2 linked regions of the Lacibacter sp. H407 genome follow. The protein of the gene in region 2 interacts with the protein of the main gene of each other region in a pairwise test. Links are inferred from orthologs where the notes say so. Each region holds a gene or a part of one and is shown on either strand. Other genes may lie near its edges.

The links.
Region 1: the proteins of WG989_RS10475 (region 2) and groL interact in binary tests that used the Escherichia coli proteins (3 or more experiments, as listed by UniProt). The link is inferred for Lacibacter sp. H407 from one-to-one orthologs.

Annotation. Positions count from the first base shown.
Region 1 is NZ_JBBKTU010000002.1:49,721-54,003, reverse strand. Bases 1,318-4,283 are described here. They hold groL (chaperonin GroEL), read right to left. Parts: upstream 3,637-4,283; coding sequence 1,999-3,636; downstream 1,318-1,998. Other genes in these bases: WG989_RS19535 (hypothetical protein), read right to left, coding at 4,197-4,283; WG989_RS19540 (co-chaperone GroES), read right to left, coding at 3,734-4,015; WG989_RS19550 (hypothetical protein), read right to left, coding at 1,727-1,849; WG989_RS19555 (hypothetical protein), read left to right, coding at 1,318-1,673. Outside these bases: Na+/H+ antiporter NhaA, read left to right, coding at 1-1,120; more of WG989_RS19555, read left to right, coding at 1,134-1,317.
Region 2 is NZ_JBBKTU010000001.1:2,384,499-2,389,918, reverse strand. The notes cover bases 1,177-3,962. They hold WG989_RS10475 (ABC transporter ATP-binding protein), read left to right. Parts: upstream 1,177-2,065; coding sequence 2,066-2,860; downstream 2,861-3,962. Other genes in these bases: WG989_RS10465 (hypothetical protein), read left to right, coding at 3,904-3,962; WG989_RS10470 (MlaD family protein), read left to right, coding at 2,842-3,819; WG989_RS10480 (MlaE family ABC transporter permease), read left to right, coding at 1,373-2,059; WG989_RS10485 (ROK family transcriptional regulator), read left to right, coding at 1,177-1,190. Outside these bases: more of WG989_RS10485, read left to right, coding at 1-1,176; more of WG989_RS10465, read left to right, coding at 3,963-4,380; WG989_RS10460 (hypothetical protein), read right to left, coding at 4,391-5,002; WG989_RS10455 (hypothetical protein), read right to left, coding at 5,212-5,420. UniProt on the Escherichia coli protein: Part of the ABC transporter complex MlaFEDB, which is involved in a phospholipid transport pathway that maintains lipid asymmetry in the outer membrane by retrograde trafficking of phospholipids from the outer membrane to the inner membrane.

The DNA of each region.
Region 1 (4,283 bases), on a different replicon or contig from region 2:
AGATTTCTTCGAAAGTGAAAAAGCAGGAGGTTTAACACTCATTGCCTGTACTGTTGTTTCATTATTGATCGCTAACTCTGGCTGGGGTGAAGGTTATCATGCATTCTGGCAATCGAATTTCGCCGGTCTTTCTGTGGAGCATTGGGTAAATGATGCATTGATGGCTGTTTTCTTTTTGCTGATCGGCCTTGAATTAGAAAGAGAGATCTACCAGGGAGAACTTTCAAACCCAAAAGATGCGTTGCTGCCGATGTTTGGTGCATTGGGTGGTTTACTTGTACCGGCGGGATTGTATCTTTTACTCAATATTGGAACCAATACACAATCGGGTGCAGGTATACCTATGGCAACGGATATTGCATTTGCGTTGGGTATTTTGTCGCTGCTGGGTAACAAAGTTCCTACTTCATTAAAAGTTTTTCTAACAGCTCTTGCTGTGATCGATGACCTGTGTGCAATTTTAGTAATTGCCATCTTCTATACAAAAACACTGTTGTGGACCAACCTGTTTATTGCGTTGGGAATATTTGTTGGTTTACTGGTGATGAACAGAATGAAGGTTCGAAACCTGATACCATATTTACTGGGTGGTATAGCCATGTGGTATTTTATGTTGCACTCGGGTGTGCATGCAACCATTACCGGTGTGTTACTTGCTTTTGCGATTCCTTTTGGTAATGGCGATGAGAAATCAACTTCCTACATCCTCCAACACTTCCTGCATAAACCTGTCGCCTTTCTAATACTGCCTATTTTTGCGTTGGCAAATACAGCAATTATTATCAGCGGCGACATTACACAAACGCTTACTGAAAATTACAGTATGGGTATTGCTTTGGGACTGATCGTTGGTAAACCACTTGGCATTTTTGCATTGACCTTTGTAGCAGTTTCAACCAGGCTTTGCAAATTACCAGACGATTTGAATTGGAAACATATTTTCGGTGTTGGTCTGTTAGGTGGTATTGGATTTACTATGTCCATCTTTATTACACTGCTGGCTTTCGAGAATGAAACGATCATCAATAATGCAAAACTGGTGATCCTGCTTTCTTCATTAGTCGCTGGTTTGCTTGGTTTTTTTGTATTGAAATTAACGCTGAAGAAACAGGCAGCATAACAACTGAACTAAAGTGCGTAAAAAGAAAAAACAAAAGCTGAAGGAACAACAGTTCTGGGGAACGTTTGCTTATTTCAGCAAACCTCAACTTCCCGACAGTATTCCTACACATCTGGAACGGGTCAATTTCCGCATATGGAATCATGTAGACGATGAACAGATTGAAATGATGGTTACGCATGTGCAGTCGATCAATATGCTTGATCTGGATGAAACAGAGATCACCAATTACAGCATTCAACTGCTCACAAAACTCAGCTTTATTAAAGAACTGCGGCTGAAAGGTTGCAATGAAATAGATGATGATGCGATGACTCACCTCAATAATATCAAAGGACTGGAGCTGTTGCATATCGATGGCACATCCATCAGTATCAAAGGCGTGTTGCAGTTACGTGCAGATCATCCGCTGCGAATGTTGCTGATAAGAGTTGATGATCCGGAGCAACATCTAAGCGATCTAACAACGATTGCACAACGTTTTCCCGATTGCGAATTGATCGTAAATCACAAGAGCTTCACAATTAAGAAAGAAGATGGTTGGTCGATGTAAAAAATCATCTCACATAAAAATGCCCCGCAAAAAAACGGGACATTTTTTTTGTTTCAATAAATAATATAAGGATTGCCAAACGAATCATCATCTCTTCTTCTGATACGTTGCATCAACAGACTCAATTTGTGTTTCAATTTCTGCATAAACGGCAAAAGCATGTTTCTTCTTTTCATGTCGCATGTTTTTAATCGTGATGAATCATTGAAATGCAAAGTCCCCTGTTTTACCAGAGGACTTTGGTTGTATGTTCAAGCTGTTACTGATAGTTAAAGTGATTGTGTAAAATGTACTTCGTACTTCCAACTTCTCACTTTTTACTTGCTTAGTAACCACCCATGCCCCCCATATCAGGAGCGCCATGTGCGTGTGCTTCTTCTTTCTTTGGTTTGTCAGCAATTACACACTCAGTAGTTAATAACATACCAGCGATAGATGCTGCATTTTCCAAGGCAACACGGCTTACTTTCGTTGGATCAATTACACCTGCTTTAAACAGGTTCTCATACACTTCTGTACGGGCATTGAAACCAAAATCACCTTTACCTTCTTTGATCTTCTGTACAACGATAGAACCGTCAATACCTGCATTAGCAGTTAATGTACGCATTGGTTCTTCCAGTGCACGACGAACGATCTGCATACCGGTTTGCTCATCTTCAATTTGTCCACGAACTTTTGCTTCCAGTGCATCTATTGCACGGATGTAAGCAACACCACCACCTGGAACAATACCTTCTTCAACCGCTGCACGGGTTGCATGTAATGCATCGTCAACACGATCTTTCTTTTCTTTCATTTCCATTTCAGTAGCAGCACCAATGTACAATACAGCAACACCACCTGCTAACTTAGCAAGGCGCTCTTGTAATTTTTCTTTATCGTAATCAGAAGTTGTGTTTTCAACCTGTGCTTTGATCTGGTTTACACGTGCAGTGATCTCAGCTTTCTTGCCTTTGCCACCAACAATAGTTGTGTTGTCTTTATCAATTGTAATTGAAGAAGCCTGGCCTAAATAAGTAAGATCAGCATTCTCTAATTTGTAACCTTGTTCTTCACTGATAACTGTACCTGCAGTAAGGATCGCAATATCAGTCAACATTTCTTTACGACGGTCACCGAAGCCCGGAGCTTTTACAGCAGCAACTTTTAATGTACCACGGAGTTTGTTTACAACCAATGTTGCTAATGCTTCACCTTCGAGATCTTCAGAGATGATCACTAATGGACGACCACTTTGTGCAACTTTCTCCAAAATGTGAAGAATATCTTTCATTGCAGAGATCTTCTTATCATAGATAAGAATGTAGGGGTTCTGCAATTCAACTTCCATTTTTTCGCTGTTTGTAACGAAGTATGGAGAAATATAACCACGATCGAACTGCATACCTTCCACTACATCAACAGTAGTATCGGTACCTTTTGCTTCTTCAACAGTGATCACACCTTCTTTACCAACTTTTGCAAACGCTTCTGCGATCAGTTTACCGATCGTTTCATCGTTGTTAGCAGAGATAGAAGCAACCTGTTGAATTTTTTTGCTGTCGTTACCAACAGTTTGTGATTGACTTTTCAGGTTTGCAACAACCAGGCTTACAGCTTTATCAATACCACGTTTCAGATCCATTGGATTTGCACCGGCAGCTACCATTTTCAAACCTTCGCTGATGATTGATTGCGCCAATACAGTTGCAGTAGTAGTACCATCACCCGCAATGTCTGCAGTTTTAGAAGCTACTTCTTTCACCATTTGTGCACCCATATTTTCAATAGGATCTTCCAGTTCAATTTCTTTTGCAACAGTAACACCATCTTTCGTTACGGCCGGTGCACCGAATTTCTTTTCGATCACTACGTTACGTCCTTTTGGACCGAGTGTAACTTTCACAGCGTTGGCCAGAATGTCAACACCTCTTTTCATCTTATTTCTTCCTTCAATATCGAAGAATATTTGCTTTGCCATAATACGTTAATTTGAAAATTAATTGATTTGAAAATTTGAGAATTGAAGACTTGAAGCAGCTAAAGGTTTCACATTAGCACATCTTCAAATTTTCAAATTATACAATTGCCAGAATGTCGCTTTCACGCATGATCAACAGATCATCGCCATCAATAGCGATTTCAGTACCTGCATATTTACCATACAAAACCGTATCGCCGACTTTCACGGTAACAGGTTCGTCTTTTTTGCCAGGACCGGCAGCAACTACAGTACCACGCTGTGGTTTTTCTTTTGCAGTATCGGGGATGATGATACCACCAGCTGTTTTTTCTTCAGCAGGAGCAGGCTTCACAATTACCCTGTCATGTAAAGGGGTAACACTTACCTTCTTAGCCATAATTATTCGTTTTTTGGTTTTGAAATGAAATTGATTAAGCCCTTTTCAGGGGGCAACGAAGGTAAGCGAATACAGTGCCACCCCGCCAGAATGCGTAAAAATTTCAGAATTGGCGGAAATAGTTGAAAATAGCAGAAAAAATCTGGCAGGGAGAAAGACAAATTTGCATGTTTGTCCTTTCTCAATAAGCAGGCAAAGTTTCCAACTCTTTTACCGGACCTGCTTTCCATACAATTATTTTGCCTTTGTATGTTCCCCGAAACAGTAT
Region 2 (5,420 bases):
CCTCGGGGGTTGCATATAAAAACAAAGCACTCAAACGCTCATTGATCAACTTTCTCGACCAGGGCGGCAATACCACGATTACCGAACTGAGCCGGGAATTAAATATCAGCGTGCCCAAAACCACCAGCCTTGTGAATGAATTAATTGAAGATGGATTGGTGAAGGATTATGGCAAAGTAGATTCAACCGGTGGACGAAGAGCCAGCATGTACGGCCTTGTATCCGACGCTTGTTTTTTTGTAGGGGTGGATGTCAAGAAATTCTACATCAACCTCGGGTTACTTGATTTTAAAAAACAACTGGTAACCATCACTGAAAAAGTTCCATATAAATTAGAGAACACACAGGAATCGCTTACACAACTGCTCGACATCATCAAAGGATTTATTGCCGACCTGCCGGTGGAAGAAAATAAAGTGCTTAGCATTGGTATCAATCTTTCCGGCCGCATCAGCAATACAACCGGTTACAGTTACAGTTATTTTCATTTCCAGGAAGAGCCGCTGTCGATAATTATCGAACGGGAGATCGGCATCCGCACATTTCTTGAAAACGATTCCAAAGCCATGGCATACGGCGAATTTTGTTGTGGCGAAGTACACAACGAACGAAATGTATTGTTTGTGAATATGGACTACGGAATTGGTTTGGGTATTCTCATCGATGGAAAAGTATATTATGGCAAGTCGGGTTTTAGTGGTGAGTTTGGTCACATTCCTTTTTTTGATAACCAGATCATTTGTTACTGCGGAAAAAAAGGTTGCCTCGAAACAGAAGCGTCAGGTGCTTCGTTGATCCGCAACTTCAAAGAAAAAATGGCACAGGGTTCTACGTCCAATGCCTTGCGAAAAAATAAACAGATCGAAGATATCACGCTGCTGAATATTATTCATGCAGCGAATAATGAAGATATGCTGAGCATTGAATTGCTGGCCGATATTGGCGAAAAAATCGGACGTGGTTTGGCCATGCTCATCAACATCTTTAATCCCGAGTTATTAATTCTGGGCGGTACCTTATCTGAAACGGGTGATTACTTACGCTTACCCATTCGTAGTGCCATTAATAAATATTCGCTAAGCTTAGTAAACAGCGATACACAATTAAAACTCTCAAAGCTTGGCGAAAAGGCCGGTGTAATGGGCAGCTGTTTGATAGCGAGGAATAAAATTTTATCAATACAGAGTTAGTTTTAAATCAGTCGTGCTTCTGATATACATCACACCCCTAACTGACAGTCTTCATTTCGCAGCAACTGATTATTATCAACATTTGATATTGATTCTTATCAGTCATGTTTGCCACAATCAAAAAGACGCTCGTGGAGGCCGGCTTACTCGGTCGCTTTTCCTTTCGGTTTATCGGGCAAACTATGCAAGCCCGTTTCGAATTCAGTGAATTTGTTCGCCAGTGTTACATGATCGGTTACAAATCGTTTCCACTTGTTGGACTTACAGGTTTTATCATGGGGCTTGTGCTTACAATGCAGTTAAGACCTGCTTTACTCGACTATGGGGTTGCAACGGAACTACCTGAAATGGTAGGTATTGCCATTGTTAGAGAGATCGGCCCCGTTATAACGGCCTTGATCTTTGCCGGCAAGATCGGCAGCAGCATTGGTGCAGAACTGGGCAGCATGAAAGTAACAGAACAGATCGATGCTATGGAAGTAAGCGGCACCAATCCCTACAAATATCTGGTAGTTACAAGAGTTCTTGCATCAACCTTCATGTTGCCGTTGCTGGTAATTGCAGGTGATGCGATTTCTTTATACGGTTCTTATATTGGAGTAAACATCAAAGGCGTTACCAGTTTTCAATTGTTTTTTAAAATGGTATTTGATGGTTTGGCATTCAGCGATGTGATGCCTGCCTTTATCAAATCCTATTTCTTTGGATTTGCCATTGGTATGATCGGTTGTTACAAAGGTTACCACGCACAAAAAGGAACCGAAGGTGTTGGACGTGCAGCGAATTCTGCTGTTGTAGTAAGTTCTGTTGCAGTATTTATCATTGATCTGTTGGCGGTGCAGATCACCGATCTGCTTGGTTTAAACTGATGAATGATGTTGGATGAGCAAAACATACAACAAGAAGTTTCAGTTAAAGAAAACAGCGAACCGGTTATTTCCATCCGGCATTTGTACAAATCCTTTGGTACGAATCACGTGCTGAAAGATTTTGATCTTGATGTGTACAAAGGTGAGAATGTAGTTGTGCTGGGCAAATCAGGTTCAGGAAAATCTGTACTCATCAAATGCATTATTGGTTTGCTGGAACAGGATGCCGGCGATATTACTGTATTAAACGATGATGTGATCAAACTCAACAGTAAAGAACTGGATGTACTGCGTGCAAAAGTGGGCTTCCTGTTTCAGAGTAATGCCTTGTATGATTCAATGACAGTGCGTGAAAATCTTGAATTCCCGTTGCGCCGCCACTGGATAAAAGTAACCGCAGCAGAAACAAATGAGAAAGTGATAGAAGTGTTGACCAATGTTGGCCTTGCCCATACAGTTGATATGATGCCGGCTGAACTTTCGGGTGGTATGCGCAAACGTATTGCATTGGCAAGAACGTTGATCCTTGATCCGGAGATCATGTTGTATGACGAACCAACAACCGGTCTTGATCCCATCACTGCCAAAGAGATCAGTGAACTGATGCTGGAGATGGGTGAGAAATACAACACATCATCGATCATTATTTCTCATGACATGAATTGTATCCGCATGACAGCCGACCGTATTGTAATGCTGATCGATGGTAAATGTTATGCCCAGGGAAGTTATCGTGAACTTGAACAAAATAATGATCCGCTGGTAAAACAATTTTTTGAACAATGGCAAAGCAAACAATAAATAATATCAAACTGGGCATCTTCATTATTGCCGGGTTGTTTCTGCTGATCCTTGGTTTGTATATGATCGGTAAGGACAGTAACCTTTTCAGTAGCAATTATATTTTGAAAGCAAGGTTTGAACATGTGCAGGGTTTAACACCCGGCAACAACATCCGCTATGCAGGCATACAGGTGGGTACAGTAAAAAAAGTGGCCATCATCAGCGATTCTTCGATTGAAGTAACAATGCTGATTGAAGAAGACATGAAACAATTTATACGGGTGAATGATGTGGTGAGTATATCAACAGATGGATTGATGGGAAATAAATTGCTGCAGATCACGCCATCAAAAGACGGTTCAGCATTTGCAATGAACGGCGATGTGTTGCGTACAAAAAAACTCATCAGCACCGATGAAATGCTTGAGCTGCTGAACCGCACCAACCAGAACGTTGCTGTTATTTCAGAAGATCTGAAGAATACCGTGCAACGCATTAACAACAGTAAAGTCTTGTGGCAGGTGCTCGATAACGAAGCCCTACCAAAAAACATTCTTGCATCCGTCAACAACATTCGCTCAGCAACAGTAAAAGCCGATCTGATGGTGAAAGATCTGCAAACCATTATTGCTGATGTAAAACAAGGCAATGGATCGCTGGGAAAAATTATTACTGATACAGCCATTGCTTACAACCTGAATGAAGCCATTGAAAAAATAAAACTGGTGGGCAGCAATGCCGATTCGCTGGCAGCAGACTTACATGCATTTACTCTCTCTGTGAAAAATGATGTGAACGATGGCAAAGGCACTGTTCATAGTTTGCTCAGAGATTCTTTACTGGTGCAAAAGCTGAACAACAGTTTGCAGAATATTGAACAAGGAACCGATGGATTTAATCAGAACATGGAAGCGTTGAAAAGTAATTTTTTATTCAGGGGTTATTTCAGGAGATTGGAGAGGCAGAAGAAGAAGTAGTAATTCTGGATTTAAAAATCACGTGAAGGAATTGGCGTTTACGTGATTTATGTATATTTAGCTTTAATGCCTTTGATCAACTATATGCTTACAGTTGCCAATTTTAACCAATCAGATTTACAGAAAATAGATTCCATACAAAAGTCATTTAGACTGACAGCTGTCCTATTTCTAATTCTCTGTGTGCCGGCATCCTTTCTTTTCGGATTGTTTGGACTATCCAAAAAAGGATTTGGATATTGGCCAACAACATTCGCCTTTTTAATAATTATCGCTATTGTTGCTACTGTTAAAACCATTAAAGACTATTTACTTTATTATAAGGATAAGAGCAATCAAAAAAAATATGTTGGCACTATCACTGTAACCGGCAAGTCGACAAAGAAGGGGGATAAAATAATATTCACAGATACTCCTGAATTAAAGAAACTGGATTTGATAATGAGCGAAGTATTTGACAAAGTCGCTGTTGGCGACAAATTGACAATTGAAATATCAAAGTATTCAAAAACACTACTGAGGCTTGATAAAGACCAGTATGATTTATTAAACTGTGATTAATTAGGATTACTCACTCCCCCGCTTTCACAATTCGATTTGCTTCTTTACTGATGGCTGCTTTGTGCAGTATAATTTTTTCGGCAGGCAAATCAACACTTAGTTCTATCCAGCCATTGTAACGTTTCTCATTCGCTAAAATCTGGAAAGGAAGATAGTTACGCACTGCATTTTTCCAATGCCCTTCCCATACAGGAGGTTGTGTAAAAGAGATCACCTTCTGAATAAGAACAATGCCAGCTAATTCAAACCACTGATAGCCATTAAAATTTCCCGGCATTATCGATTCTCCTTTCTTTAACACAGGAATTTCTTCATTACCGTTTACAGGTAAGTTCACGCTGATATTAGTGGCGACTAAAAACTGCAGTTTATCAACCTGATTCAGGTTATCGCCTACCAGTACAGTTGCAAAAGCAATATCTGTTTTGCCATCTTGATTGATATCCAGATTAACTGAAGGCATGTTTGCCTTAATTTCCCGATTGTTCAGCTCAATATATTCCATCTCCGGACCTGTTACCGGTGGCGGCTGTTGCAGGTTTTGTTTTTTGCATGCAACAAAAGCCAGACCAATGATAACCGGAAATAAAAATTGCAATTGTACTGTTCCGTTTCTTTTCACAATTCATAATTTCCATAAAAGTAGATGATCACAAAAAAATGAACATACACACCTGACTGAATTGAGAAATGAGTGAGATGAACTGTCAAGGAAAGGGTTACCAACCTTTGAAAGGTTGGCAACCCTGAAGGCTATTAGTTGCTGTAACCATGGATGGAAAATTAATGGTGCCGGATTATTAAACTATCTGACATTTGACACTCCAAAACTCACACCGCCCACTTCCCTTTCAGTTGCCAGCTCAGCAACAGCATCATCAATCCAATACCGAGGTACACAAACTGCAACCAATGCAACACGGCAATGAGCAGCATCTGTACAACCACCCAACCCATGATCATAACGGCACCGGCAATGGACCAATCGTAGCGCTGTGGGTGTGTTTGCAGATTGCGAATAACTGCGATGAGATTTGTAC